One region of the Mesorhizobium sp. Cs1299R1N1 genome, then DNA from elsewhere that is predicted to be linked to it. Evidence: riboswitches for the same ligand, from Rfam matches in the RefSeq annotation. Region 1 holds a riboswitch; each other region holds the start of a gene.
What was found. A riboswitch is a leader RNA that binds a small molecule or an ion and turns the genes downstream of it on or off. The one in region 1 is predicted to bind thiamine pyrophosphate.
Positions count from the first base shown of each region.

Region 2: another riboswitch for thiamine pyrophosphate. It lies ahead of O7A70_RS24455 (YkoF family thiamine/hydroxymethylpyrimidine-binding protein); the one in region 1 lies ahead of thiB (thiamine ABC transporter substrate binding subunit).
Region 3: another riboswitch for thiamine pyrophosphate. It lies ahead of thiC (phosphomethylpyrimidine synthase ThiC); the one in region 1 lies ahead of thiB (thiamine ABC transporter substrate binding subunit).

Region 1 covers NZ_JAPYKR010000014.1:1,334-11,461, reverse strand. The annotation lists gene O7A70_RS26530 (amino acid ABC transporter permease) at 1-207, opposite strand, end outside; gene O7A70_RS26525 (amino acid ABC transporter substrate-binding protein) at 345-1,118, opposite strand; gene O7A70_RS26520 (RNA polymerase factor sigma-32) at 1,437-2,300, shown strand; gene O7A70_RS26515 (M48 family metalloprotease) at 2,317-3,786, opposite strand; gene thiQ (thiamine ABC transporter ATP-binding protein) at 4,019-4,795, opposite strand; gene thiP (thiamine/thiamine pyrophosphate ABC transporter permease) at 4,788-6,437, opposite strand; gene thiB (thiamine ABC transporter substrate binding subunit) at 6,480-7,478, opposite strand; TPP riboswitch at 7,522-7,636, opposite strand; gene O7A70_RS26495 (thiamine diphosphokinase) at 7,724-8,368, shown strand; gene O7A70_RS26490 (ABC-F family ATP-binding cassette domain-containing protein) at 8,370-10,128, shown strand, end outside.
Region 2 covers NZ_JAPYKR010000012.1:21,926-32,053, forward strand. The annotation lists gene O7A70_RS24405 (glycoside hydrolase family 108 protein) at 1-535, shown strand, start outside; gene O7A70_RS24410 (hypothetical protein) at 538-738, shown strand; gene O7A70_RS24415 (ABC transporter permease) at 735-974, shown strand; gene O7A70_RS24420 (hypothetical protein) at 959-1,153, shown strand; gene O7A70_RS24425 (hypothetical protein) at 1,257-1,574, shown strand; gene O7A70_RS24430 (GNAT family N-acetyltransferase) at 1,743-2,213, shown strand; gene O7A70_RS24435 (hypothetical protein) at 2,362-3,069, opposite strand; gene O7A70_RS24440 (glycosyltransferase family 39 protein) at 3,301-4,815, shown strand; gene msrA (peptide-methionine (S)-S-oxide reductase MsrA) at 5,002-5,520, shown strand; gene O7A70_RS24450 (hypothetical protein) at 5,711-6,010, opposite strand; TPP riboswitch at 6,289-6,402, shown strand; gene O7A70_RS24455 (YkoF family thiamine/hydroxymethylpyrimidine-binding protein) at 6,393-7,001, shown strand; gene O7A70_RS24460 (ABC transporter permease) at 7,108-7,863, shown strand; gene O7A70_RS24465 (ABC transporter ATP-binding protein) at 7,860-8,627, shown strand; gene O7A70_RS24470 (ABC transporter substrate-binding protein) at 8,620-9,636, shown strand; gene O7A70_RS24475 (methyltransferase family protein) at 9,880-10,128, shown strand, end outside.
Region 3 covers NZ_JAPYKR010000002.1:672,889-683,016, forward strand. The annotation lists gene O7A70_RS06590 (dicarboxylate/amino acid:cation symporter) at 1-1,218, shown strand, start outside; gene thiD (bifunctional hydroxymethylpyrimidine kinase/phosphomethylpyrimidine kinase) at 1,462-2,223, opposite strand; gene O7A70_RS06600 (thiamine phosphate synthase) at 2,214-2,819, opposite strand; gene O7A70_RS06605 (thiazole synthase) at 2,816-3,589, opposite strand; gene thiS (sulfur carrier protein ThiS) at 3,591-3,788, opposite strand; gene thiO (glycine oxidase ThiO) at 3,757-4,755, opposite strand; gene thiC (phosphomethylpyrimidine synthase ThiC) at 4,752-6,575, opposite strand; TPP riboswitch at 6,681-6,797, opposite strand; gene O7A70_RS06625 (potassium transporter Kup) at 7,460-9,292, shown strand; gene O7A70_RS06630 (hypothetical protein) at 9,850-10,083, shown strand.

The DNA of each region.
Region 1 (10,128 bases):
CAGGAGCGGCGTGCCGCGGAAGATCCAGACATAGAAGCGCACGAGCGCCACCAGCGGCTTCGGCCCGAACAGCCGGCCGAGCGCCGCGCCCAATCCCACCGTCAGGCCGAGCACGAAGGACAGCAGCGTCAGCGGCACGGTGAAGATCAACGCTGCCCACAGCAGCGAGGGCAGCGAATCCAGCATCAGTTGCAGCCAGTGCGGCACGAAATATCCTCCGGAAGGGACGGGCAGCGTCATCGAAGCGCGAATGCGTCAGCCATATCACGACAAAAGCGGCGAGCCGTCAAAGACGGCTCGCCGCTGGATGGGCTGCGGGGCGACAACCCGCCCCGCCTTATGAATTACTTCGAGACGTCCTGGCCGAAATAGGTGTCGGCGATCTTCTGGTAGGTGCCGTCGGCCTTGATGTCGGCCAGGGCCTTGTTGATGGCCGCGACCAGCTCCGGATCGCCCTTGCGCACGATGACGCCGGAGTAATCGGCATTCTCTTCCTGGGCGGCGATCTTCACATTGGCGTCGGGCTTGTGCTTCTTGAAGTCGAGGAACGACAGGCTGTCATTGATGGTGGCGTCGGCACGGCCGGTCAAAAGCAGCTGGATCGACTGGTCGAAGCCGTCCGTGCCGACCAGTTCGGCGCCATTCGACTCGGCCAGTTTGCCGAAATTGGAGGTTAGCGACTGCGCCGACTTCTTGCCCTTGAGATCGGCGAAAGTCTTGATGTCGGTATTGTCGCCGCGCACGATCAGCACCGCCTTGGAGGCGATGTAGGGATCGGAGAAATCATACTTGGCCTTGCGGGCATCGGTGATGCCGACTTCGTTGATGACGGCATCATAGCGGTTGACGTCGAGGCCGGCGATCAGGCCGTCCCACTTGCCCTCGAGGAACTGCGCCTTGACGCCGAGCTTGTCGGCGATCGCCTTGGCGATTTCGACGTCGAATCCGACGAGCGCTCCGGATGCATCATGATAGGTGAACGGAGCGTAAGTGCCTTCCGTACCGACCTTGATGACGCCGGCCTGCTTGATCTGGTCGAGATTGGCGCCGGCATGCCCCGATGCGACCGCCAGGACCTGCAGCGTTCCGGCGATGATGAGCGACTTCAGCCATTTCATTTTTCTGTGATCCCGTCCTTGGCCTGATATCAGGCATGTTGTGAGAGTTGGAAAATGACAGATGCAGCTCGGAAAAATAAGGAACAAAATTTCAAAGAGGGCTAATTCCAGAAATCAAATACTCCAAAAGGAATTGCGTTGCAGCATCAGGATTCCGGGCAGCCGTGCCGAAATTGCCCGGACGTCATCGCTCGCCTGCCTGCGCCAGCGGAACCTTTCCCGCGCACGGCAGTTTTGGCTGTTCTAGGGCACGACGCCGTCATTTCAAGCCGGTTCCTGCCAGTTTGTCATTCGCACGCCTGAGCCAAGGAGCGCCTTATGATGGAAGACACGGCAGGTCGGGTCATGGTCCGCGCGGCAATGAGGGCGCCTTACCTCGAGCGCGACGAGGAGCATCGGCTGGCACTGCTTTGGAAAGAGGACAACGACCAGAACGCATTGCACAGCATCACCGTTGCCCATATGCGGCTGGTCATTTCCATGGCCTCGAAATTCCGCCATTACGGCTTGCCGCTCGGCGACCTGATCCAGGAAGGCCATGTCGGCCTGCTCGAGGCTGCCGCCCGCTTCGAGCCGGAGCGCGAGGTGCGGTTTTCGACCTACGCGACGTGGTGGATTCGCGCTTCGATGCAGGACTACATCCTGCGCAACTGGTCGATCGTGCGCGGCGGCACCAGTTCGGCGCAAAAGGCCCTGTTCTTCAATCTCAGGCGCTTGCGTGCCCGTCTCGCGAACGGCGCCGAACCGCTCTCCAACACGACTCTCTACCGCGAGGTGTCGGTTGCGCTCGGCGTTTCCGAAGCTGATGTGGAGTTGATGGATTCACGCCTGTCGGCGCCCGACTCCTCGCTCAACGTGCCGCTTGCCGACGATGCGGGTGCGACCGAGCGGATGGACTTCCTGGTCTCGGATGATCCCTTGCCCGACGAGATTGTCGGCGACAAAATCGACGTCGCGCGCCGCTCGCTCTGGCTGAGGGAGGCGCTTCAAGCTCTCAACGCCCGCGAACTCCGCATCATCGAGGAACGCCGGCTTACCGACGAGGGCGCCACACTCGAGGCTCTCGGCGAAACGCTCGGCATCTCCAAGGAACGCGTGCGCCAGATCGAGGCCCGCGCCATGGAAAAGCTCAAGGTCGCGCTGGTGAAGCAGAACCCGGAATTCATGGCGACTGCCGCCTGATTCCCGCGACAGGCGCTTACTTGTCGGTGACGATCTTGACCTTGTCGCCGGCCGAAACCGCGGCCCCCGGCGACAGCGCGTTGAGCACGCGGAACAGGTCGAGCTTGCGGTCGACTCCCACCATCTGGGCGGCAAGCGAACCCATGGTCTGTCCCGGCTGTACGGTGAGCACACGAATATGCAGTGGCTTCAGTGCCGCCTTTTCGGCGGGGCTGAGAATGCGGAAGGAGCCACTGACCGAGCGCGCCACCGTCTCCAGTGAGGTGCTGGCCGATGGCGCCGCGGTCAGCAACCGGTAGACCTGGCCGCCGGCCCGGATCACGGCGATATCGAACTGCCAGCCTTCGGCGCCTGCGTGCGCGGTCGCCGCCTCATTGCCGTTGATGGTTTCCTGCTTGACGGTGCTGTCGTCAAGGCCGGCCACCCAGCCGCTTCTGATATAATCGGTCAGGGCACGGTTCTTGTCGATCGAAACGCCGTCGAAGCGGATCGCTATGTCGCCCGGACCGGTCGCCGTAACCGCTGCCGCTGAATTGTCGATGATGAAACCGTCCGGCACGGTGAACGACACGCCGAGGCCCGGATGCAGGAAGGTTTCGCCGCGCACATAGCCTTCTTCCGGCGTATCGCCATAAAGCAGGCCGTCTATGCCGGCGAGGAAGGAATCGCGGTCGCGCGTGCCGAAACCGGGCGCGCCGAACTGGCGGGCGTGGCGCTGTGCCAGATCGATGCGTTGCGGCGTGTTGGGGTGGGTGGCCAGGAAGTCGAGGCTGGCGTCCGTGGCACCGCTGATCGAACGGAAATCGGTGTAGGCCGACATCGACTGCAGGAAGCGGCCGGCGGCATAGGGATCGTAGCCGGCTTCGCCGATCGACTTGATGCCGATGGCGTCCGCCTCCAGTTCCTGATTGCGCGAGAACTGCGCCAGCCTGAGCTTGCCGCGGATCAGTGCTGCCTTGGCGGTCGGGCTGTCGCCGAGCACATCGGAAACGACCTTGGTCGCCAGGCCTTCCTCGGCCTCCAGCTGCTGGCGCTGCAGGCCGTGATTGGCGGTGACGTGGCCCATTTCATGCGCGATGACGGCGGCGAGCTCGGACGAATCATTGGCCAGCGCCAAGAGGCCGCGCGTGATGTAGAGATAGCCGCCCGGCAGCGCGAAGGCGTTGACGTTGGGCGAATTGAGGATGGTGATGCGATAGGTCTGGGTCGGGTTGGCCGATACCACGGTCAAATTGCCGACCACCTTGGCGACCATGCGCTCAAGCTTGGGATCGGAATATTCGCCGCCATACGTTGCAAGGATGCGCGGATGCTGCGCCTTGGCGAGTTCGGCAAGCTTGTTGTTGGCGGCGACATTGTCCACCGTGATCGGCTTGTCGGATGGCTGGAAGCCGGATTCCTGGACCTCCGGAGGCGTGAACATCTGGCAGCTTGCCAGCGCCACGGCAAAGCCAGCCAGCGCCAGGAACCGCGCCAGCGGATTCATTCGTAGCCTGTCAGCGCTGATCGCCAGAATGGCTTCCTTTCAGGTCCTTGCGCATGACCACGGCATGCGCAAAACAAACTGCTACAGCGTCCGTCACGCGCCCCTCTGGGCGGGCAGCAGATGCTGTAGGCAAATCACGGCCTGTGCCGGACCGGTATCGAGCGGACCTAGCCACACTACTCCAGTCATGGCAAGCAAGCGCCACATCGCCTCAAGCCGGTTTGAGCGTAAATTATGTCCGCTTCCGGGCAATATCTCGTGATAACGCATCCCCGGCACCGGCACCGATATAGCGCCGGAACGCCTCCGGCCCAGCCCCTGCAAAGAAATCATCCGAGGTGCCTGAGGCAGCGATGGTGCCATTGTCCAGGAACACCACCTTCTGCGCGATGCGGCGGGCATCCTGCGGCTGGTGCGTGACGAACAGCACCGTCATGCCTCGCTCGGCATGGAGGCTGGCAACCAGGTCGAGCATGTCGCCGCGCAAGGCGGGCCCAAGCGAGGCGAAGGGTTCGTCGAGCAGCAGCACCGGGCGGTCACGCACCAGCACGCGGGCCAGGGCGACGCGCTGGCGCTCGCCGCCCGAAAGCTCGCGCGGCAGCCGCTTCTCCTTGCCGGCAAGGCCGGTGCGCGCAAGGGCGCCCGCGATATCGGCATGGTCGGCTTCGGTCAACCGCAACGATGGCGAACGGCCGAGCCCGACATTTTGCTGGACAGAAAGATGGGCGAAAAGATTGTTTTCCTGGAACACCATCGACACCGGCCGCGTCGCCGGCGGCTCGGCACCTACGTCGGCCCCGCCGACCAGTACGCGGCCGGATCGCGGCGTCTCGAACCCGGCCACCAGATTGAGCAGCGTCGACTTTCCCGAACCGCTCGGCCCCATGATGGCGGTGATCCGCGTCGCGGTGAATCCGACATCGAAGGCGAACAACGCCTCGCCATAACTGAACGAGACCCTGTCCAGCCGCACCGCAACCCCTTTGCCGTCAGCCGCCCCGTCAGACATCGCGGGCCATCCCCTTTCCCAGCCGGTCCGCTGCCAGCACCAGCGCCAGGCAGACAAGGCCCAGCAACAACGCCAGGCCGGCGGCGTCCTGCGTGCGGTAGCTGCCCATGCGCGCCAGGAGAAGGTAGGGCAAGGTCTGCACGGAATCACTGCCGAACAGGGCGATCACGCCGAGATCGCCAAGCGACAGCGCCATGGCGAAGGCAAAGGCGGTGGCGAGCGGCCGCCGAAGCGACGGCCAGTCGACCAGCCACAGTCTTGGCCAGCCGGAAATGCCGAGCTGTGCGCAGAGCCGCTCGTGACGCTCGCTTGCCGCATCATAGGCGGGACGGACGGCGCGCAGCGCGAAAGGCATTGCCATGACGGCGTTGACGGTGACGACCATGAGCGGAGCGACAGCAAAGACATCGCCGAGATGGCGCAACAGAAGGAACCAGCCGGCGCCGATGACGATCGGCGGCACGACCAGCACAAAGCCGGCGCCGGTATCGGTGGCATGTTCGAGCAGTGTCCTTGAGCCGGAGCGGCGGTTCAATGCCAGCGCCCTCCGCGCCATTGTGAGAGCCAGCGACAGCATCACCGAAAGCAACGCCGACAGGAACGCGAGCACGGCACTGGTCAGTGTCGCTTGCCGGACAGTGGCCTCACCGGCCAGCCGGCCGAGATCGGCGCCCAATCCGGCGGCCACGGTCGCCGCCATGGGTCCCACCACGAACAGCAGCGCCAGCCCGATGAGCAGGGCATTCAGCACGGCCTCAGTCCTGTCGACCGAGAGATAGCGGCGCGGCGCGACCGGCAGGTTGGTGTCGCCGACGACATTGGCGCCAAGCCGGGTCAACGCCAGCACCACGACAAAGGTCAGCGCGATCTGCAGCAATGTCAGCGCGACAGCCCGCGCGGGATCGAAATCGAAGCGCAATGCCTGATAGATGCCGACCTCCAGCGTCGTCGCGGCCGGTCCGCCGCCGAGCGTCAGCACGATGGTGAAGGATGTGATGCAGAGCATGAAGACAAGTCCGGCGACGCCGGGCAAGGCGGCCCGCAGCGTCGGCCATTCGATCAGCCGCAACGCCGGTCGCGCTCCCATGCCGAGCTGGCTCGCCAGCCGCCACTGGTCTGAGGGGATGGTTTGCAGCGCCTCCAGGAACAGGCGGGTAGCCAATGGCAGGTTGAAGAAGACATGGGCAACGAGAATGCCGGAGAGGCCGTAGATGCCCGGCCAACCCTGGCCGCCACCCCAGTTGGACAGGCCGGCGAAATAGCCGGCTCGGCCGTAGAGCGCCAGGATGCCAAGCGCCGCGACGATCGCCGGCAGCGCCAGCGGCACGGCGAAGAGCTGCAGGATGAAGGCGCGGCCGGGGAAACGTGGATGCCGCGACAGCGCCCGCGCCACGAACAGGGCAGGCCCGACCGAGAGCAGCGTCGACAGGGCCGCCTGCCAGAGCGTGAAGCGCACGACACGGAAGAGGTAAGGATCGAAGGCGGCCCAGGCGCCGGAAAAATCGTGCGCGCCTTCGACTAGCAGCCCGGCAAAAGCGCCTCCGATCAGCAGCGAGGTTGCGGCAAGCGCGACAATGCCGGCTGTGATGCGGGGGTCAGAGCGCGTTTTTGCACTGAGAACCAACGTCGACTTGGGAAACATTGTGTTCCTTGGCGGTCATCTCACGAGACTAGCCCACAAAACCTACTTGCTCATCACCGCCAGCCATTCGTCCACCCAGGCCTTGCGGTTGGCCGCGACTTCCTCGGGGCTGAACAGCAAGGTCTTGGTCGGCTTGACCAGTTTGTCGAAGGCAGGGTTGAGCGGCTTGTCGGTCTTGCCGGCCGGGAACATCCAGTTGGTCTCCGGGATGGCGTCCTGGAATTTCGGCCCGGTCATGAAAGCCATGAACTTGGCCGCCAGCGGGTTCTTGGCGCCTGTCGTGGTGATGCCGGCGACTTCGATCTGCAGGTACTCGCCCTCTTCGAAGGATGCCGCCTGGTAGCGCTCGGTGTTCTCGGCGACCATGTGGTAGGCCGGCGAGGTGGTGTAGGACAGCACCATCGGCGCCTCGCCCTTGGTGAACAGGCCATAGGCCTCGCTCCAGCCCGGCGTCACGGTCAGCACCTTGGCCTTGAGCTTGGCCCAGGCTTCCGGCGCCTTGTCGCCATAGACCGACTTCACCCACAACAGCAGGCCGAGACCGGGCGTCGACGTGCGCGGATCCTGAATGACGATCTTGTCATTGGCACTGCCCTCGACCAGGTCCTTCAGGCTTTTCGGCGGCGTCTTCAGTTTTTCGGTATCGTAGACGACAGCGAAATAGCCATAGTCGAAGGGGACGAAAGTATCGTCGCTCCAGCCGCCCGGCACATTGACATCGCTCACCGCGCCGTGCGGCGCGAACAGGCCCGACGCCTTGGCATCGGCGGTGAGATTGGTGTCGAGGCCGAGCACGATATCGGCCTTGGTCGAAGCGCCTTCCAGCTTGACGCGGTTGAGCAGCGCCACGCCATCGGCGACCGAGACGAACTCGACATCGCAGCCACATTCGGCTTCGAATTCCTTCTTCACCACCGGGCCTGGACCCCAGTCGGCGGTGAAGCTCTCATAGGTGTAGACGGTGAGCTTGTCCTTGGCCAAAGCCGGCCCGGACAGGGTCACTACCGTGGCCGCGATGAGGGAATATAAAAGCGTGCGCATCGGCGCCTCCTTCGTTTGCGTTGAAAGGAATTGAGGCGTCGGATTGTCCGAAACGTCTAATCCCTCCGCCGGTACAAACCGGATCAGGTTCAGCGGGTTGGCGAGACTGCCTCTCAGCCGGCCCGCGAAAGTCGCGTCCGGCACCCCGTTAGAGCGTTTCGACACATAAGCCCGGCCGATGGGACACGCAAGTGGGAGTTTGCCGCCTTCCGTTTCCAGTGCCGGGCTGGTAAGGGCGACGGGATATGAGCACATTCACCATCCTGCTTGGCGGCGACCTCATCCGCACGCCCCGGCTCGACCGCCAGGTCGAAGGCTCGCGCGTCATCGCCGCCGACGCCGGCATCGGCCATGCGCGGATGCTGGGCCTTGTGCCGGAACTGTGGGTCGGTGATTTCGATTCCGTACCAGCCGATCTGCCGGAAGATCTCGCCGCCGTGCCCAGGCAGACCTTCCCGGCGGAAAAGGACAAGACCGACGGCGAACTGGCGATCGCGGCAGCCCTTGAACGCGGGGCGACGCGCCTTGTGCTGGCGGGCGCCTTCGGCGGCAAGCGCGCCGACCACGCCTTCCTGCACCTGGCGCTTGGCCTGCGGCTGGCCGAGGCCGGAACGGATGTGCTTCTGACCAGCGGTGCCGAGGAAGCTGTCCCCTTGCTGCTCGGCAGGGCCAGCTTCGATTATGCCGACGGCACGCTGTTTTCGATCCTTGGCTTCTCCGAACTCTCCGGCCTGACCGTCACCGGCGCCAAATGGCCGCTCGACAAGGTCGAGGTGGCTTTCGGTTCGTCGTTGACCATTTCCAACGAGGTCAAGGGCCGCCTCGACGTCGCGCTTGGCCATGGCCGAGCGCTGCTGCTCGCCCATCCCTATCCATTGCCTGAAAGCTGACATGGCCCCGCCTCTTCTCAATCTCGACGGGATAAAACTGACTTTTGGCGGCACGCCGCTGCTCGACGGCGCCGCCTTGACCGCGTCGACCGGCGACAAGATCGCGCTGGTCGGCCGCAACGGGTCCGGCAAGTCGACGCTGCTCAAGATCGCCGCCGGCCTGATCGAACCGCAGGACGGCGAGGTGTTCCGCCAGCCTTCCGCGACAGTGCGCTATCTGCCGCAAATGCCCGACATGGACGGCTTTGCGAACGTGCGGGCCTATGTCGAAGCCGGGCTCGGGCCAGCCGACGATCCCTACCGCGCCAGCTATCTGATGGAGCATCTCGGCCTGTCGGGCGAGGAACGGCCAGGCGACCTGTCCGGCGGCGAGGCCAGGCGCGCCGCGCTTGCCCGTGTCATGGCGCCAGAGCCCGACATCCTGCTACTTGATGAGCCGACGAACCATCTCGATTTGTCTGTCATCGAATGGCTGGAAGAGGAGCTCGTCCGGACTTCCTCGGCGCTCATCGTCATTTCGCATGACCGCCGCTTCCTTGAACGCGTGTCGCGCGCCACCGTCTGGCTCGACCGTGGCCAGACCCGCAGGCTGGACAAGGGCTTTGGCCATTTCGAGGAATGGCGCGACCTAGTGCTGGAAGAGGAAGAGCGCGAGCAGCACAAGCTCGGCCGCCAGATCGTGCGCGAGGAGCACTGGCTGCGCTATGGCGTGACGGCGCGGCGCAAGCGCAACATGCGCCGATTGGGCGAACTGCAGACCATGCGCCAGCGCTTTCGCGGCCATCGCGGCGCCGAAGGCTCCGCGACCATGGTGGCAAGCGACGCCGCCGAATCCGGCAAGCTGGTGATCGAAGCCAAGAACATCGAGAAGAGCTTTGGTGATCTCACCGTGGTCAAGGGGTTCTCGACCCGCATCCAGCGCGGCGACCGCGTCGGTCTTGTCGGGCCGAACGGAGCCGGCAAGACGACGCTCCTGAAGATGCTGACCGGCGAATTGGCGCCGGACGCAGGATCGGTGCGGCTCGGCACCAATCTGGAAATCGCCACGCTCGACCAGAAGCGCGAGGCCGTCGACCCGCAGGAGACGCTGGCGCAATATCTCACCGATGGGCGCGGCGAGAACCTCGTCATCAATGGCGAGCAGCGCCATGTCGTCTCCTACATGAAGGATTTCCTGTTCAAGCCGGAACAGGCGCGTACGCCGGTGCGCGAGTTGTCCGGCGGTGAGCGGGCACGGCTGATCCTGGCGCGCGTGCTGGCGCGGCCGGCGAACCTTCTGGTGCTCGATGAGCCGACCAACGATCTCGACATGGAGACACTGGAACTGCTGCAGGAACTGGTTGCCGGTTTTGCCGGCACCGTCATCCTGGTCAGCCACGACCGCGATTTCCTCGACCGCACCGTCACCAGCATCATCGCGCCGGACGGCGGCGGCCGCTGGGTCGAATATGCCGGCGGCTATTCCGACATGCTGGCGCAACGCGGCGGCACAAGGCTCGACGATCGCAAGACACGCGCCAAGGCCGAAGCCGGCGATGTGCCCATGCCGGGCAGGAGCGAGCCGGCGGCGCCGAAAGGGCCGGCGAAGAAACTGTCGTTCAAGCAGAAGTTCGCCTTGGAGTCCCTACCCAAGAAAATCGAGGCGGTGACCGCATCGATCTCGCGGCTGGAGAACAACATCGCCGACCCGGCCTATTACGAGCGCGACCCGGCCTCCTTCCAGAAGACGATCGCCGCCCTCGACAACGAGCGTGCCACGT
Region 2 (10,128 bases), on a different contig from region 1:
CTTCTACTGGGATGCCGTGGCCGGCGCGGAACTGCCCGACGGCGTCGACTACGCTGTCTTCGATTTCGCCGTGAACAGCGGCCCGGGCAGGGCGGCCAAATACCTGCAGGCAACCCTGGGCGTCTCCCAGGATGGCCGCATCGGGCCAGCCACGCTCGCCGCGGCCAGGGCAAGACCGGCCGGCGTCGTGATCGACCAGCTCTGCGATGGACGGCTGGCGTTCCTGCAACGCTTGCCGACATGGGCGACATTCGGGCGCGGCTGGTCGGACCGGGTCAAGTCGGTGCGGTCGCAGGCCTTGCTGATGTCGGCGCCGGCGGCCGTGTCCGCGCAGCCCGCAAAGTCGGCGCCGGAAGCGGCTCCGCCCAAGGCCGCGATGCCCGAGGGCAATGCGCCGGCACCCAGGCCGGCGTCGCCGGCGCCTGACAGTTCGGGGATGCCGATGGCCGCGAAGACAGGCGGGATCATCGCCGCCTGCCTGATCGTCCTCGCCGCCTGGCGCCATATCGCTATCGCCCTTGAAGGGATGTTTTGACCATGGCCACCGTCACCCAGCCGACTATCCGTCCAACCAACAAGCTGACGGCTGCCACGATTGCTGCCGCGGCCATCTCTGTTTCCGGCGTCTTCGTGCGCAATGTCTGGCCTTCCTGGTATGACGCCGAGACATGGGCGACGCTTCTGCCGATCGCGGTCTTTGCCGTCGGCTACCTGGTGAAGGATGAGCCAAACCGATGAACACGCTGCTTAATCTCCTGCTCACCAATCCGACCATTCTGGGCGTTGGTGCCGCGATACTGGCGGCATTCGGCTGGGGAGTTCGTCAGCGGCTGGCCGGCGAACGGGCGGAGCGCGCCCGACAGGCCGCCACCGAAGCCGAGGCGCGCGAGGTTGCCGACCAGGTCCAGAACGACATCGGTGCGCTGCCCGCCGCCACCGCCCGAAAGGAGCTCAAATCATGGGCAAGGGATTGATGCTCGCCTCCGCCGTGGCCGCGCTGGTTGGCTGTACCACCGCCAAGGGCGGATTTTGCGCGGTGTCGGGCCCGCTGCGCCTGTCGGCGGCCGCGATCGACGCGCTGTCGGATGCCGAGGTCAAGGCGTTGCTGGCGCACAACCGCAAGGGCGAAAGACTGTGCGGATGGAAGCCATGACCGTCATCTTCCTTCCGATGGGCTCGGTCCTGCTGCTTGGCGGCGTGACCATTTTCAGCGCCGGAACGATCTTCGGGTTTCTCGTTGCGAGGGCGGTGAAATGATGCACGATCTGTTCGACCTGCTCGGCATCAAGGGGCCGGTGGTTGCCGCCGGTCTTGCCGGCGGCGTCCTGCGGGCTTTGTCGCGTCATCGCTACAAGCTGCGCGAGATGGTGGCGTCGCCAATCTGCGGCGCGCTCGCCGCGGCCTATCTGACGCTGCCCGTGGTCCAGTATGCCCGCGCCACCGGGCTGCCGCTGGCCAGTGACGACACGACAACGCTGGCGGCTGCTTTCCTCATCGGCGTCTGCGCCATGTGGATCTCGGATATATTGTTCGAGGTGATTGTGCGGAAGTTCAGGCCAGCGGCGAAGGAATGATCCCGGGCCTTGCCCGGCGTTGAGAATCCGCGGCTCGGTCGAGCCAAAGCCCGCCTTGGCTCGCGCCGGGGCGGGCTTTTTGCGTTTGTGGCTGCTCGACGGCAGTTGCTATATCCCAATGCAAGGCTGCCGAGTTCGCGGCGGCATTGGTCCGGCACAGGCTTGTGGATGCAGATTGAGAGATATGACGGGGACCGCGAGGCGCTGCTGTCGCTGTTTGCCCTTGCCGACGATTCGGCCATGCAGATCTACCGCTATATCGATGAGGGCGAGGTGCTGGTTGCTCGCGAGGGCGGCGAAATCGTCGGCCACGCGCAGATCATCGATACCGGCGATACCGGCGCCTTCGAACTCAAGAGCATCGCCGTCACTCAAGCGCGGCAAGGTGAGGGACTGGGCAGGCTTCTCGTGGCCGCGGCAATCACTCGTTGCCGCGAGCGCGGGGGCCAGCGCCTGATTGTCTCGACGGCAAGCTGCGACATTGGCAATCTGCGCTTCTACCAATTGCAGGGCTTTCGGATGAGCCGGATCGTGCGGGACGCTTTCGGACCGTCGACCGGCTATCCCGAAGGTATGCTCGTGGATGGCATCCCGCTGCGCGACCAGGTGGTCTTCGAATATGACCTCGGCGCCGATTGAGGATGGCGGATGCCCACCTGCGTTGCAGTGCCATTAGACTAGCGACAGCCATGGCAAGACTAGCGACAGCCATCGCAGACAATCAATAGCCCGCTCCGGTTCGCCGGGCGGCTATTTTTTGCGTTTCGGCCAGATACCTTGGCAAGTCCTAAGCCAGGATGTTAACGGCGCGGGCCGCGACCAGCGCGATCGTCAGCAGCGAGATCATGGCCTCGGCCATCATCAGCAGCTTGGCGCGTTGGGAGAGCGGCAATGTGTCGGTTGGCGAAAACGCGGTCGCATTGGTGAAGGCGAGGAAGAAATAGTCGACGAAGCCCGGCAGCCAGTCGCGGATTTCGCGGTCGCTCAGGGTCATTTGCGGAAACAGGAAATCGGCATGGGCGCGTGTGACGAGGCCGCAGGTCGGCGGCCCGCCCCGGTCGGTGCTCCAGAACCACAAGGCAAAGACGATCACGTTGGTGACCCAGATGTTGAGCGCGTCGACCAGCAGCGTCTGGCCGCTGGAGCCCGCATGGCCGGCCAGCAAGGCACGCACCAGAAGCGCCAGCGAGCCGCAATTCATGACGCTGACGAGGCCGGTCATCACCAGGGCCGTCCTGCGGATCATGACGCGAAACCGGCCAACCAGATACCAGTGCTCCTCCTCGACCGCTTTCTGGGTGGCGACCTGCGTCCAGGCGGTGGCTACGGACAGGGGTACGAGCAGGGCGGCCTCCAGCGCCGGCGCCAGCCAGCGGGGGCCGAACGAAAGATCGTTGATGACCAGAAGCTGCAGGCAGATGATGACAAGGACCGCCGCGCGCGCCAGCCAGAAGTCGAGCGCGCGGTGGTGGATGACGGCATGCTGGTGACGCATCGAGTATCCGGGATGTTCAAGTGGGATCAGTGTGCGGGCTGTTCTGCCCGGCGACGGCAGTGAGAGACCGTAGATCCCGCTCAATCTTGGTCTTGCAATGACCTGCAAGTATACTTTTTTGTAAGCTTTGATGTTTGGGGCTGTTCGGCAAACCAGGCGATGTGGTCTAAGCGCCGCATGGCGGGAATTGACGACTCCATCGATCGTTGGATGCCGGCAGGGCTGCCTGCCGTGGAACTGGACTCGTCGTCGGTCTGGTCCGCCCTGCTTCGGCACCCCTGGGGTTTGCTGGCGCTTTTGTGCCTGGCGCAGACCCTGTGCTGGACGGTGGTGCCAACACTCATCAATCCCGCACCGCCCGGTGATGTCGTGGAAGGCTTCATGTGGGGCCGCGAATGGGTGCTTTTAACCTACAAGCATCCGCAACTGCCCGGCTGGCTGCTCGAGACCAGCCATCTTCTGACCGGATCGTTCCGCTGGCCGCAATATCTGCTCGCTCAGCTGACGATTTCGGCCACCTTCGTCCTGGTCAATCTGCTGGCCCGCGACATGCTCGGACAACGGCGCGCGCTGGCTGCCGTGCTTTTGATGCCATCGATATATTTCTTCGGCTGGCCGACGCCGCAATTCAATCACGACTATGCGCAGATGCCGTTCTGGGCCGCGATCTGCTGGCTATTGTGGCGCGCCGGCCGCGGCGACGGGCCAGGCTGGTGGCTGGCGCTCGGACTGGTGTCCGGCGTCGGGCTCTACGCCAAGTTCTCTACCGGCCTGCTGCTCGCTTTCGGCGCTCTCTGGCTGCTGTACGAGCCGCGCGCGCGCAGCCGGCTGGCGACACCCTGGCCATGGCTTGGCCTGGCCGTTTTTCTCGTGGTCGCCGCGCCGCTGGCCATCGCACTCTACCGCATGGATTTCCTGCCGCTGACCTATTTCGCCGGCCGCGATGCGTGGGTGAGCGAGCACCGTGCGCGGCTCTACTATATCGGCGTCCAGATCGCCGGATTTTCCGGCTTTCTCCTGGTGTTGGCGCTATCAGGGCTCTTGCGGCGCTCACCAGCCCCGCAAGAGCCGGTCGAGCGCGGCACGCTCGTCTATCTCCTATGGATGGGGCTTGGGCCCGCGGCGCTGGTCATGGTGGCCTCGCTGTTCACCGGCGCCGGCGAGGCCTGGGGCGCGCCGATGTACAATCTTGTCGGCATCGTAGCGTTGGCCTTTCTCGGTCACCGGCTCGGCGCCGTCGAGATGCGAAAGCTGGCGATCTGCGCCTTCATCTGCATCGTCACCATGTCGGGCGCCTATGCGGCAATCCGCTGGACGGACTGCAATGTGCGCGGGCGCATGGACGCCGTCTGCTGGCCCGCGCAGCCGATCTCGGACGAGGCCGAGGCAATCTGGCACGCGGCGGCGCCCGGCCAGCTCGACATCGTCGGTGGCGACACCAATCTTGCCATGCTGGCGGGCCTCAATGCCTATGACAAGCCGTCGATCTTCACCGACCTCGATATGCGGTTCGCACCCTGGATCACGAGGCAGCGGTTGCGCGACCATGGCATGCTGATGATTTGGCGTGGTCATGGCGTGCCGCCACAGTTGCGGGCATGGTTGGACAACATCCCGGTCAAGACGGTTCTTTTCAACTGGTCGCGCGAGGCGCCGCCGGTAGCGATCAGTTTTGCCGCCATTCCGCCTGGTACGCGATATCTGCCGGTTGCCGCCAGCAGCCGGACCCGGCATCCGCGCGTCTAAGGCGGGCAGTGTCATGCGCCGGTTCGTTAGGGGCGCCTTCCATCGGTATGACCGAATGGCCGCTCGTCTGACTGGACGAACCAGGCGACAATGCCCATTTATGGGGATATCCAAATTTGATGTCGCGCAATTCCCCGGGGAAAGCCGCTACACTTTTCCTGGGATTGCCTTTTGAGGAGACGTTACATGGCGACTTCGAGCGAACGTGCAGTGCTTGCCGGTGGCTGCTTCTGGGGCATGCAGGATCTGATCCGGCGCTTCCCGGGCGTCCTCGCCACCCGTGTCGGCTACAGCGGCGGCGACGTGCCGAACGCCACCTATCGCAATCATGGCACGCATGCCGAAGCCATCGAGATCACCTTCGATCCGGGGAAAATCAGCTTCCGCCAGCTTCTGGAATTCTTCTTCCAGATCCACGATCCGACGACGCGCAACCGCCAGGGCAACGATGTCGGCATGAGCTATCGCTCGGCAACCTACTACACCAGCGAGGAGCAGAAGCGTGTGGCGGAGGACACCATCGCCGATGTCGATGCCTCCGGCCTGTGGCCCGGCAAGGTTGTCACCGAGCTCGCGCCGGTCGGTGCGTTCTGGGAGGCCGAGCCCGAGCACCAGGATTATCTGGAGAAATATCCCAACGGCTACACCTGCCATTTCATCAGGCCAAGCTGGAAACTGCCGGTTCGCGAAAAGGCAGTTTCATAAGATTTTTTGGCGGCGGGCAGAAGCTCCCGCTGGTTGCCACAAGACCATATCAATAGCGGTGTTAACCACCGTCCGGCGGTTGACAGTTCGAATCGGCGCGAGGGGTGCCGCCGGCCGGTCGTGGCGGACACTGAAATCGATGCGCATGGAAATCGCGGAACCTCAGTCCGCGATTTCCATGCTTCGAAAACTATTTCCCGCAGTTGCTGTCGTTAACGGTCGGCTCGGTCGCATTGCCATTGGCATCCCTCTGCGCGCCCTGCGGGTTGTTCGGGCAATTCTGGTCCGCGTTGGAATTCATGTCACCCGGCGCGATGGTCGTGCTGTTGGTTGCGCCCGGATCGATTGTATTGGGGGTAGCTGGGTCCACAGTGACCGACTTGCCGCTGCCGCCGGGCCGATCCGCGCCGGCTGCGCTATTGCTTTGCGCCATGGCGGATGTTGCAAGGGCAATGGTGAAGGCCGAAGCCGCGAGGATTTTCATAAGCATGGTTTGTCTCCATTTCTATGAATTCGTCGCCAGAGCGGTTCACGGGCTTCGCGGAAGCAACTGACCGCTCTATCTCTTTGTTTTGACGCAATTCCGGCCAGAAACCGCTTCACACTTTTCCTGCGATTGCGTCTGGTGGGACAACCCCTCGGCATTGCGAAGGTTTCAGACAAATTTCCGAGCCGGCGGCACCCGGTTGCGTCTGCGCTGGCGCAATGCTTTTGGCGCAGCTTGCTGAAAAAACAGCTTCCCCAACCGATCGAATGGTGCTTTAACGCCGCCATCCACAGGGGTGCTCCGTACGGTCGGGGCTGAGACGGGGGCGGCAAGCCCACAGACCCTAGAAGCTGATCTGGGTAATACCAGCGGAGCGAGGCGGGCGATGTTTTCAGGTGCACAGGTTTCCCTATATCCAATGGCCGACGATTTTGTCGGCGTCATCCTTGGTGCGCTCGGCGCGCTCGATCCGTATCGCGACAAGCTCAGGATCGAGACCGACGACATCTCGACCCTGCTGGTCGGGCCCCCCGAGGTGTTGTTCCCGGCGCTGCGCGACCTTTTCGTGGCTGCGTCCGGCAGCGGCAAGCATTGCGTGCTGTCGGCCACCATTTCGCGTGGCTGTCCGGGGGAGCCGGACGATCCAATCTGCCGCTCCGACACGTTCGGCGGACCCGCCGGGCCACTCGGACCACGCAAGCAAGCGGCCATCACCGCCGTGCGCGGCGCGCCCGTCACTGGCCAGCCAGCGGCCGCGCAGTTCTCGCTCTATGTGATGGGCACGGACGATCACATGGACGAGATCTATGGCTGCATCGATTTCCTGAAGCAGTCCGGCGTCTACGATCGCTCCAAGAATTTCTGCACCAAGCTGCGCGGCGATGCCGGCGCGATCTTCTCGGCGCTCGATGAAGCGTTCTGCCGCTTCGGGCCAGGCGCCGGCCACGTAACCCTCGACGTCACGGTTTCGGCCAACAGTCCCACTGCCGTCTGAACCGCTCGCGCCGAAGCGCGCGCGCCGTCAAGGTTATCCTCTCGTGGTTTCATCGTCATTCAACCCGCGTCAACTCGCGGGCTTCTTCGCCCAGGCAGCGCCGGCCGTGATAACGATCGGTCTGGTGCTCGTGGCTTGGGAACTCTACGCAAACCATTCCGGCATCAAGCCGACGGTTCTGCCGGCGCCCTCGCGCGTCTTCGAACAGGCGATGCTCAATCGTGACGCGCTGCTCGACAATGCCATTCCCACCATCCGCGCCACGCTGATCGGTTTTGCCTGTTCGCTCAGCGCCGCCTTCGCGCTGTCGATGCTGGTCGACTTCTTCCAGCCTTTGCGGCGCGCGCTGTTTCCCGTGTTTATCGTCAGCCAGACTTTGCCGCTGGTCGCCATCGCGCCATTGGTGGTGCTTTGGTTCGGTTTCGGGCTGACGCCCAAGATCATGCTGGTGGCGCTGGTCACCTTCTTCCCGATGCTGGTGGCCCTCGTACAGGGCTACGAGGCGACCGAGGTCGAGATCGGCCAGATGCTGCGCGCCATGGGAGCAGGGCGCTGGCGGGTCTTCATGCTGGCACGGTTGCCTTCGGCGCTGCCTTATTTCTTCGCGGGCCTCAAGATCTCCATCACCTACGCCGTCGTCGGCGCCATCTTCGCCGAATATGCGGGCGCGGCCAAAGGGCTGGGCATCTACATGCTCAACGCGAAGAACAATTTCCGTCCCGACCTGGTGCTCGCCGCCGTCGGCGTCAGCGCCGCGCTCACCCTCGTCCTGTTCGGACTGACGGCGCTGCTCCAGCGTCTTGCCATGCCCTGGGAACAAGCCGCTGGCAGGCAAGCCGCCGGAAAAGGCCCGCAAGCATGAGCCGGCTCGAATTGCGGCATATGCGCAAGGCCTTTGGCGGGCTCGAAGTGCTCGCCGACATTTCACTGCGCGTGGATGCCGGCGAATTCGTCTCGATCCTTGGGCCTTCGGGTGCCGGCAAGTCGACGCTGTTCCAGCTTTTGACCGGCGCCGAGCATGCCGAGGGTGAGATGTTCTTCGACGGCGCGCCGCTCGACGATCACGGCAGGCATTTCGCCTTCATGCCGCAGCGCGACGCGCTGATGCCGTGGCGGCGCATCCTCGACAACACGACGCTCGGGCTCGAGGTGCAAGGCGTCAGCCGCAAGGCGGCGCGGACGCGGGTCGCGCCGCTGTTTGCCGAGTTCGGGCTTGCCGGATTCGAGCGGCATTTTCCAGCGCAGCTTTCGGGCGGCATGCGCCAGCGCGCGGCGCTGCTGCGCACTGTCGTGCAGGAACGCGACATGTTGCTGCTCGACGAGCCGTTCGGCGCGCTCGATGCACTGACCCGGGCGGCCATGCAGCGCTGGCTCGAACAGATGTGGCGGCATCATCGCTGGACGGCGATGCTGATCACCCATGATGTGCGCGAAGCCGTGTTCCTGTCCGACCGCATCTATGTGCTGTCCGCGCGGCCGGCCCATGTCGTGCGCGAAATCAAGGTGCCGCTGCCGCGCCCGCGTGATCCGACCAGCACCGCCACACGGCAGGCCGGGGCACTCGAGGCCGAAATCCTCGATATTTTACTCAACCTCCAGCCATCCAAAGGACATGACCATGACTGACTTGACGCGCAGGCAAGCTCTGCTGCTCACCCTTGCCGGCAGCGTACCGCTGATCACCGGATCGAGCCGCTCCTTCGCGGCAACGCGGAAGGTTACCGTCGCGCTCGACTGGACGGTCAACACCAACCACATCGGGCTGTTCGTCGCCCGCGACAAGGGCTTTTATCGCGAGGCCGGCCTCGAGGTCGACATCCTGCCCTATAGCGATACCGGTGCCGGCACGCTTGTCGCCAACCGCGTCGCCGATTTCGGCATCAACGGCACCATCAGCCTGTTCACCCAGAGGACCGCTGGGGCCGACTTGAAGGGTGTCTATGCCGTCGTGCGGTCCGAGACAGGCCGGCTGGTGTTCAATGCGGCGCGCAGCGAGATCAAAAGTCCGAAGGATCTGGATGGTCTGACTTATGGCGGCTTCGGCAGTGCCTGGGAGAACACGCTGATTTCGACCATCATCCGGCATGATGGCGGCAAGGGCGATTTCGAGACGGTGACGCTCGGCACTTCCGCCTACGAGGCGCTGGCCAACGGTTCGGTCGACTTCACGCTGGAAGTGTCGACCTGGGAGGGCGTCGAAGCCGAACTCAAGGGCGTCAAGCAGCGCAGCTTCGTCTACGCCGACCATGGTGTCCCCGACGAGCACACGACGCTTATCTCTTCGAGCGAAGCCTATCTCCAGGCAAATCCCGAGCTGGCGTCGTCCTTCATCCAGGCAACACGGCGAGGTTATCAGTTCGCGGTCGATCATCCGGAGGAAGCCGCCACGCTGCTGATCGCCGCCAACAAGGATGCCCTGAGCAATCCGGCGCTGATCCACGCCTCGCTGAAGACACTGATCGAGGGGCACTATCTGCGCGGGCAAGACGGCACCATCGGCATCATGGATCCGGCCAAGATGGAAGCGATCGGCTCCTATCTCCTTGCTGCCGGCATCCTGCACGACGCCGATGGCAAGATCGTCGCGCAACGTCCCGATTTTGCGAAATATTTCAGCAATGTGTACCTCAGATAGGCATCAATGCGGAAACCGCGAAAGGATCGTCCGATGGTGGACGTCGGGATGTCGCCAAGGTTGCGGCCCCGACAAACCCCCGGTGCGGCCCTCACCTTCGATCCGGTTTGATGCCGATCTGATCTTCTCGGTTAACGGCCCGGCAATGGTTGCGTGCGAGGGTCGCCCCGAGGGATCATCGGGATGCTTGCCTTGCTCATGTCAAAAAGCGACACACTTTCGCCTGCAGCAGATAACCGGTTTTTGTCCGCGGCGCGCAAGCGCGAGATTCTGCTCGACCTGCGCGAAGGTTTTTTTCGTGTCTGCGCCTTGGTGTGCGCGGGGCTGTTCGTCTATCGTGGCGTCTATCAACTTATCGAGGATCCGACCCGGCTCAATGCCGCGCTGGTGGCGATTTCCGAGATACTCACCTTCACCTGGCTGCTTCTGTCGCGACGTCCGGTGACGCGTGACTGGAATCCGCTGACGGTCATCGTTTCGGTGTCAGCCAGT
Region 3 (10,128 bases), on a different contig from region 1:
ATAGCGCCGGTGATCTTCCTGACGGTGGCGACCGGCATTGCCGGCGTTTCCGACCTGCAGAAAGTCGGCCGCGTCGCAGGCAAAGCGATGATCTATTTCTTGGTGTTCTCGACCCTGGCGCTGGTTGTCGGCCTCATCGTCTCCAATGTTGTCCGGCCCGGCGCCGGCATGCATATCAACCCGGCCACGCTCGACGCGTCGAAGGTGATAACCTTTACCGAAAAGGCGCATGACACCAGCATCGTCGGCTTCCTGATGAACATCATCCCCGACACGATCACTGGCGCCTTTGTCCAAGGCGACGTATTGCAGGTGCTGTTCTTTTCGGTGCTGTTCGGCATCGCGATGGGGCTCGTCGGCGACCGCGGCCGTCCGGTCCTCGATTTCCTGCAAGCGCTGACCGCGCCAATCTTCCGCCTTGTCGGCATATTGATGAAGGCCGCGCCGGTCGGCGCCTTCGGTGCCATGGCCTTCACCATCGGCAAGTACGGCATCGGCTCGATGGCCAATCTCGCCATGCTGATCGGCACCTTCTACGCGACCTCACTGCTGTTCGTACTGCTGGTGCTTGGCACGGTCGCCCGCTACAACGGCTTCTCGATCCTGGCGCTGATCCGCTACATCAAGGAAGAGTTGCTGCTGGTTCTCGGCACCTCTTCCTCGGAGGCGGCGCTGCCCGGCCTCATGGTCAAGATGGAGCGTGCCGGCTGCAAGCGCTCGGTGGTCGGCCTGGTCATTCCGACCGGCTATTCCTTCAACCTGGACGGCACAAACATCTACATGACGCTGGCGGCCTTGTTCATCGCGCAGGCGACCGACACGCCGCTCACTCTCGGCGACCAGATCCTTTTGCTACTCGTCGCCATGCTGAGCTCCAAGGGTGCCGCTGGCATCACTGGCGCTGGCTTCATCACCCTGGCGGCGACGCTGTCGGTCGTACCCTCCGTACCGGTTGCCGGCATGGCGCTGATCCTCGGCGTCGACCGCTTCATGTCAGAGTGCAGGGCGCTCACCAATCTCGTCGGCAATGCGGTCGCGACGATCGTCGTGGCGCGCTGGGAAAAGGAACTCGATGTGACGAAGCTCGCCGCGGCCATGGCCGGTCAATTGCCGGACGAGGCAGACCTGTCGCTGCCGCAAGTGCAGGATATCTCTATCTCGCCGGACGATCGACCACGGTTCTGGGGCAACGATATGTACGAAGGCAAACCTCACTGAGATCGTTCAGCTCGGGCCGATATGCCGGCCGGACTTGTCGGGTACTCGCGCCATTCCAAAGCCGGGCGTCGAAACAACTGGCCGTCAGCCCTCGGCTTACCTTTGCACCTCATGGTCCGAAGGGGAGGTGTGACGTCGAGGAATGATGCTCAATGTGCGCAATCAGCGAAGTGTACAATCTCCCGGGGCCGGCGCATGGAGGCAAGCACAATCTCCTCCATGCGAGCTCGGGTGATTATAGAGTCACCCGGCAGAATTCTCCTTAAGTCTGTTGAGGACGAATCGCTTGCCTTCGACCACGCTGTCGTGAAGCGATCTCGCATTGGCCAGATGCGCGGCGATCGCGCTGGCCAGCATGCATCCCGTCCCGCGCATCGTTCCGGCAACACGCGGTGCCTCGAAGCGAATGGATTCTTGGTTGGAGCTCAGCAAAATATCTGTTGATCGCGGTCCCGTCGCGTGGCCACCCTTGAGCAACAACGCCTGCGGCCCGGCTGCAAGCAATCTTTTTCCCTGCTGGAGCGCGTCATCCTCGTCTGCTGCCAGTTCCGATCCGACAAGGGCCGCCAACTCGATGAGATTTGGCGTGACGAGCCGGCAGAGCGGCATGAGATCCCGCTTCATGGCGCCGATCGCTTTCGCTTCCAGCAGTGGCCTGCCCGAAGAGGAAGCCAGTACAGGGTCGAGTACAGCCGGTATCCATGGATATTCGCTGAGCACGGCCGCGACCGCGACAATGACCCGCCCGGTTGAGAGCATGCCGATCTTGATGGCCGACACCTTGTTGGCCCGCAATGCTGCGCGCATCTGGTCGGCGACCAGCCCGGGTTGCAGGTGATGGATTGCGATGACGGCATCGTGGGTCTGCACCGTCACTGCGGTGACGGCAAGGCAGGTGCGCACGCCGACGGCAGAGATCGTCTCAATATCGCGTGCAACGCCGCCACCCCCGCTGGAGTCCGATCCCCCCACGACAAGCACGTGCGGCTCTTGCCTTAGCGCCATCGGTTTGTCTTCTCGATCCATTGTTGCGTGCGCGCTTCGGGATCGGCATTCAGCGTGATGTCGGTGACCACTGCCGCGCAGTCTGCGCCAGCCTCGAAGACACTGTCGAGCCGGTCAGGGTTGAGGCCGCCGATGGCAACCAACGGAATCGGTGCAACTTGTCGCTTCCACGCGCTGATCCGTTCGAGCCCTTGCGGCGCCCATTTCATCTTCTTGAGGCTGGTCGGATAAATGGGTCCCAGCGCCACATAGTCCGGCTCGGCCGCCAGCGCCGTTTCCAGTTCAGTGTGATCGTGGGTCGAAAGCCCGAGCTTCAATCCAGCGTATTTAATCGCTAGCAGATCGGCCGCAGCTAAATCCTCCTGGCCGAGATGGACGAAGTCGCAGCCTTCCTCGATGGCCAGCCGCCAATAGTCGTTGATGATCAGTTGGCAACCATGGATCGTGCAGACGTCGTTTGCGCGGCGGATTTCCGTCCGCAGCGTGGCCTCATCCCTGTCCTTGATGCGCAACTGCACCAGCTTGACGCCAAGCGGCACCAGCCGTTCGATCCAGGCAGCGCTGTCGACGATCAGGTAGAAGGGATCGAGCTTCATGAAAAGACCCCCCGGCCGAATGTCGGCGTCGATGGCACGGCAACATCGCGCGGATCGAGCATTCCCGATTTGAAAGCCTCATATCCGGCATCGACCGCCTTGCCGAACGCACCCGCCATGCCGACCGGATCGGCCGCCTTGGCGACCGCCGTGTTCAGGAGCACGGCGTCAAAGCCGAGCTCCATCACGGTTGCCGCGTGCGACGGTCGTCCGAGCCCTGCATCCACAATCAGCGGGACGCCGGGGAAATGTCCGCGCATCGAGCGCAGCGCCGGGATGTTGACCGGCCCGAGGGCGGAACCGATCGGCGCGCACCACGGCATCAGAACCTTGCAGCCCGCGTGCAGCAGCCGTTCGGCAACGACGAGGTCGTCGGTGGTGTAAGGGAAAACCGCAAAACCATCTTCGGACAGGATACGAGCGGCTTCGACCAGGCCGAACACGTCTGGCTGCAACGTATCATGGTTGCCGATCACTTCGAGCTTGATCCAACTCGTCCCGAACACTTCGCGCGCCATGTTCGCAGTCATGACCGCTTCCTTGATGGAGTGGCAGCCAGCAGTGTTGGGCAGGATTTTCGTGCCGAGCGATCGAACCAGCGACCAGAATTTTTCGCCGGCCCTGCCGCCCGCCATCTCACGCCGCAAGGAGACGGTCACCACGGAGGTGCCCGACGCCTTGACCGCATCAGCAAGGATGGCCGGCGAAGGATATTGCGCCGTGCCGAGAAGCAGCCGGGAGGGAAGTGGCGTCCCGAAAAGCTCGAACATGCTAGCCTCCCTGCATCGGCGAGAGGATCTCGATCCGGTCGCCGTCGCTCAACTGGAATTCCGCCCGCCTGGCCTTGTGGACAAGGTTGCTGTTGACGGCTGTCGCCAGCCAATCGCCTTCATAATCGAGGTCGGCAAGCAGTGCCGCCAGTGTCGTGGCGTCAATCTCAAGCACTTCGCCGTTGACGGTCAGTTTCATGAGCAAGCTCCACGGGTTTGTCGTGACTGAAGACAATTTCGGCCGCCTGGCGCGCCATGGCTGGGGCGAGCAGAAAACCATGGCGATAAAGCCCATTGACCACGACGGTGCTTCCATGGGCCTCGACACGCGGCAGGTTGTCAGGAAAGGCTGGGCGAACACCGGCGCCTGTCTCAATGATGCAGGCTTCGCCAAAGGCCGGGTGGAGCGCGCAGGCCGCGCTCAGAAGTTCCATCATCGAACGGACCGTGACCGGACCGCTGTCATCGCTCTCGATCATCGTGGCGCCGGCCATGAATCGGTGATCGGGGCGCGGCACCACATAGAGCGGAAAGCGCGGATGCAGCAGCCGGACCGGGCGCGACAGCGAGATATCGGGTGTGTGCAGGATCAGCATTTCGCCGCGAACGCCGCGCAGCCTCTTATCGCCCGCCGCCATTCCCACGCAGTCGATCTCACGGTCGAATCCGGAAAGCTGCCGGGCGTCCGTGGCAAAGCGGAAGTCGACGCCCATCGCGACGAGCTTTTCGTGAAGCGCTGCCATTGCAGTGCGCGGCTCGAGATGCGCCTCGCCGGCGAAGAACAGGGCGCGGCGAAAACGGCCGGCGAGGTCGGGCTCCAGCCGCGCGATTTCCTCCTCATCGATCCAGCGATGGCTCGAGGTGCGGCTTGCGAAGCGGTCAAGCTCGCCCGCATCCCGCGTTGCAACAACCAGCGTTCCGGCCCGCGTCACCTGACCTGGCAGCACGGCATCCCACCATTCGGCGGCGCCGCGTCCGAGGTCCAGCACAGGCTGCTCCGCGCTTTCGCGCTCGCACCAGGGCGCCAGCATGCCGCCGGCAAACCACGATGCGCTGCCGCCGAGATCATACCCGATTTCAGCGACGGTGACCGCCGCGCCGCGAGTGGTGAGCTCGAAGGCCGCGGTGAGGCCGGCGACGCCGGCCCCCTTGACCAGCACCCTCATGACGGCTCCGGCACCTCGGGCGTGGTGTCACTCACCGGCATATAGAGATCGCCGCCCGCGCGGTATTTTTCCGCCATCGCCGCCATCCCCTCCTTCTGCGCTTCGGCGCGGATGTCGTGGGAGATGCGCATCGAGCAGAATTTCGGCCCGCACATCGAGCAGAAATGCGCGACCTTGTGCGCCTCCTTGGGCAAGGTCTCGTCGTGAAAGGAACGCGCGGTTTCCGGATCGAGCGACAGGTTGAACTGGTCCTCCCAGCGGAACTCGAAACGGGCGCGAGAAAGGGCATCATCCCTGGTTTTCGCCGCCGGGTGGCCTTTCGCCAAGTCGGCCGCGTGCGCGGCAATTTTGTAGGTGATGACGCCGGTTTTGACGTCGTTGCGGTCCGGCAGACCGAGATGCTCCTTCGGCGTCACATAACAGAGCATGGCGGTGCCGAACCAGCCGATCATGGCCGCACCGATGCCGGACGTGATGTGGTCGTAACCCGGGGCGATGTCCGTCGTCAGCGGCCCGAGGGTATAAAAAGGTGCTTCGCCGCAGATTGCGAGTTGCTTGTCCATGTTCTCCTTAATCTTGTGCATGGGAACGTGGCCCGGGCCCTCGATCATCACCTGGCAGTCCTTGGCCCAGGCGATCTTCGTCAGTTCGCCAAGCGTCTCCAGTTCGGCGAATTGCGCGGCATCATTGGCGTCGGCGATCGAGCCCGGACGAAGTCCGTCGCCGAGCGAAAATGAGACGTCATAGGCTCTGGCGATGTCGCAGATCTCCTCGAAATGCTCATAGAGGAAGCTTTCCCGGTGATGGTGCAGGCACCATTTCGCCATGATCGAACCGCCCCGGCTGACGATGCCGGTAACCCGCTCGACCGTGAGTGGAATGTAATGCAGCCGAACGCCGGCGTGGATGGTGAAATAGTCGACGCCCTGCTCGGCCTGCTCGATCAGCGTGTCGCGATAGACCTCCCAGTTCAGGTCCTCGGCGATGCCGCCCACCTTCTCCAGCGCCTGGTAGAGCGGCACGGTGCCGATCGGCACCGGCGAGTTGCGAACGATCCATTCGCGAATGTTGTGGATGTTGCGACCGGTCGACAGATCCATGACCGTGTCGGCGCCCCAGCGGGTCGCCCAGACCATCTTTTCGACCTCCTCAGTCATTGAGGAGGTGACAGCAGAGTTGCCGATATTGGCGTTGATCTTGACCAGGAAATTGCGGCCGATGATCATCGGCTCGCTTTCGGGATGGTTGATGTTGGCGGGAATGATTGCCCGCCCCCGCGCTACCTCGTCACGCACGAATTCCGGCGTGACAAAATCGGGGATCGCCGCACCGAAGGCCTCGCCGTCCCGCTGCAGCTTGCCGCGCAGGCTTTCGCGTCCAAGGTTCTCGCGAATGGCGACGAATTCCATTTCGGGCGTGATGATGCCGGCGCGGGCATAGGCAAGCTGGGTCACCGCCTTGTCTGCGTTGGCCCTGAGCGGCCGATTGCGAATGGGAAATTCCGGCGTCAGGCGCGCGCCAGTCGCAAATCCGTTGTCTTCCGGCGTGATGTCGCGGCCATCGTAGAATTCGACATCGCCACGAGCCGTAATCCATTCGTGCCGAAGCCGGGCGAGGCCTTTCTCTATACTCGTTTCGACCGTTTGATCAGTGTAGGGGCCGGATGGATCATAGACCGTCACAGGCGGTTCGCCGGCGGTCGGGTGGACGGAGATTTCGCGCATCGGCACCCTGATCTGCGGGTGGAGGGTGCCTTGCTTGTGTATCTTGCGTGAGGCGGGTAGCGGTCCCGTCGAAACTGCGGGGGTCAAGGCATTCATTTGAGGCTCCTTTGCTCATTTGCAATGGAGACCCAGTTCTGTGCCGGAAGGATGAAAAGACACCTTGGTCGACCTGTTCGAAACAGGTCTTCGGGGATGAACTCCCGCAAAGCGCTTGCACCGTCCCTACGCCAGTATGAACTGGATCAGGTTCAACGGGTCACTGCGCCGCGAAAGCCAGCAGTATCTCAGCCCCTTGCCGGGACTCCCCTGGTGAATGGGTCAATTGGACCGAGCCGGTGGCCTTTTGTCAAGCGCATTCGGTCCAGGGCGGTAGGTCGAAGCCAGAAGGAAGGGTTGTATAAACAGGACTCGGACCGGCTCGGTCCGCGCTCGATTCTGTAGTCGCGGGGGGCGGTGAAATGCTCATGGTCTATGACAAACCGATCGAAATGCTACATCTGAAACCATGAAGATATTGACTTTCATAAATTGCTCGTTGATAGTTGTAGCTCGATAATATCCAGGAACTCGTGACTTAATGAAAATATTACTTCGGCATAGCAGTTCAATCGACATCAGTTTAATGACGTAATCTTGTTTCATCCATAGTTAAATCTTAAAAATTGCTAATTTGCTGGTTGATGGAGTAATGGGCTGGTGACATGCCAGCCGACTTCAACATGGCAGTCCCGATTGGCAATTTCCAGACGCCTCGGCCGATAGCGGCAGTGCAGCGAGCTCCTCCCTCTCCTTGTCGCACCGCCCAATCGGCCGAGGCTACCCGTCGCAAGGACGCGTGCCTCGGAAATGCAGAATTGCGTTGGCCGTAGAGCACAGCACCCGTGGGAAGCATACGAATGGCTGTCGTGGATTCTGCCAACAGTTGTGACGTTGAGGAACTAGCGGGACATCCCGGCTCGTCTCAAAATACTGAGTTGTTGATGCTTGGCGCACTCGGTGTGGTCTATGGCGATATCGGCACCAGCCCGATCTATGCGCTCCGCGAAGCGCTGCATGCCTCGTCGGGCGGCAACGTCGCTGATCGCACAGATATTCTCGGCGTCCTGTCGCTGATCATCTGGTCGCTCACGATCACAGTTACAGTAAAATACATCATGTTCGTGCTGCGCGCCGACAACCGCGGCGAGGGTGGCGTGCTGTCGCTGATGGCGCTGGCGCGCGGCAGCTTTCCGAAGCGCTCGGCGGTGATGCTCGGCATCGGCATCATCGGCGCCTCGCTGTTTTTCGGCGATGCCGTCATTACGCCAGCGATTTCCGTGCTGTCGGCGGTGGAGGGCATGGATGTCGTCACGCCGACGTTCCAGCCTTATGTCGTGCCCCTGACACTGGTCGTTCTCGCCATGCTGTTCGCGGTACAGCGCTTCGGCACGGGCGGCGTCGGTCTGGTGTTCGGGCCGGTGACCGCTGTCTGGTTCCTGGCTATCGGCCTGTCCGGCCTCAACCACATCATCGCCGATCCGGAAATCCTGTGGGCGATCAGCCCGTACTACATCGTCGCCTTCCTGATCCATTCGCCAGGCGTCGCCTCCGTCACCATCGGCGCGGTCTTCCTTGCCGTCACTGGCGGTGAGGCGCTCTATGCCGATCTCGGCCATTTCGGCCGCAAGCCCATGGTGCTGGCCTGGCTGACGATCGTGTTTCCCTGCCTGCTGCTGAACTATGCCGGGCAAGGTGCCTTCATCCTTGCGAACAAAGGTGTGGTCGGCCATCCGTTTTTCGAGATGAACGGGGGCTGGACGCTGATCCCGATGGTGGTGCTGGCGACGGCGGCTACCGTCATCGCCAGCCAGGCGGTCATTTCAGGGGCTTTTTCGCTGACCCGGCAGGCAGTGCAACTCAACATGCTGCCGCGGCTGGAGATCCTGCACACATCGGAAAAGCAGTCCGGTCAGATCTACATGCCGCGTGTCAACCTGCTGCTGGCCCTGGTGGTGGTGATGCTGGTGGTCGGCTTCGGCGAATCCAGCAAGCTCGCCTCCGCCTACGGCATCTCGGTAACCGGCAACATGCTGGTGACGACGGTGCTGCTCTATGTCGTCATGACCCGTATCTGGAAGTGGAAGCTGTCGGTGGCGATCCCGCTGACCGTGCTGTTCGCCTTCATCGATGTCGGCTTCTTCGCCTCCAACATCGTCAAGGTGTTCGAAGGCGGCTGGGCGTCGCTGGTCGTGGCCTTCACCATCGTGCTGGGCATGTGGACCTGGGTGCGCGGCAGCCGCTATCTCTTCAACAAGACGCGCCGCAACGAGATCCCGCTCGATGTCCTCGCCGGCAACCTGTTGAAGAAGAAGCCGCAGCTCGTCTCGGGCACCGCGGTGTTCCTGACCAGCGATCCGCTCAGCGCGCCGACCGCCTTGATGCACAGCCTCAAGCACTACAAGGTGCTGCACGAGCAGAACGTCATCCTTTCGGTGGTGACCGCCCCGCAGCCCGTGGTGCCCGACAGCGAGCGCGTCAAGATGGAGACGGTCAACGAGCTGTTCATGCGGGTGACGCTGACCTTCGGCTATATGGAACAGCCCAACATTCCACGCGCGCTGTCGATCTGCCGCAAGCAGGGCTGGAAGTTCGACATCATGACGACGTCCTTCTTCCTGTCGCGGCGTTCGCTCAAGGCCTCGCCCAATTCCGGCATGCCGGTGTGGCAGGACCGGCTGTTCATCGGCCTGGCGCGCACGGCGGCGGATGCGACGGAATATTTCCAGATCCCGACCGGACGTGTGGTCGAGATCGGCACGCAGGTGGTTGTCTAGCTCTCCCCACGTCGGTCCGGTACACGTCCTGGCCAGGCCACGGGGCAACTCATAAGCCGCGTTCGTCCCGCCCCGAGCGCCGATTCAAGGCGTGCCCGTCCGAGGCCGCATCGATGTAAGACCGACATAACCGCGACCTCCAGAGTCGGACCAAGCGCGCTCGGCGGCTCCAGGTCGTAAAGCTCCCGCAGGTTGAGCCCCGTTACCGCATAGCTCTTCGAGCCTGATTGCAATAGCGGCGATAATGGGCTGCTTCTCATCAAGATACCTGTCTGCCGAGAGTTCCCGAGCAGGCTGGCGATTTTCGCTCTGGATTGCCCGGCGGGATGAGGCTTCCGCAAAGGAATTCGCCGGAGTGCATCGCGGGTAGGCTGCGCTTGATCGCGCTGAACAGTGGCGGGGCTCCCAGTCGTCGTCCCCCATCTCCTTCGAACATCACGGGCCAGAGGCCGAAGCGCGAACCGAATAGCGAGCTTTCTCGCGACCCGTCAGGTTTTGGAAATCTAGTCTTGGCACACATCCATGTCCTTCGGGCGCTCGGTCTCATCAAAATTTAGATGAGCGCACGCGCCTGTGGTCTCGCGCGCTCAAACCCGCGCACGACCGGTTACGAAAAAAGCCCTACAGGGTTTGTTGCGAAAGAACGTGATCATGAATTTTGTAAAGGCGACACCTGGCGCAAGCCGATGGAAATGCAAGGCGGCGCCATGCACTGCCAGGCTCGTGTTCCAGGCTTTGAACACAACTACGCTTTCCCCGGTGGGCAGTGGGCCGATTTACCAGGTGAGTGACTTTCCTGACTGGGTGAATGCGCTGCATCGCGCTCAACCAACGGC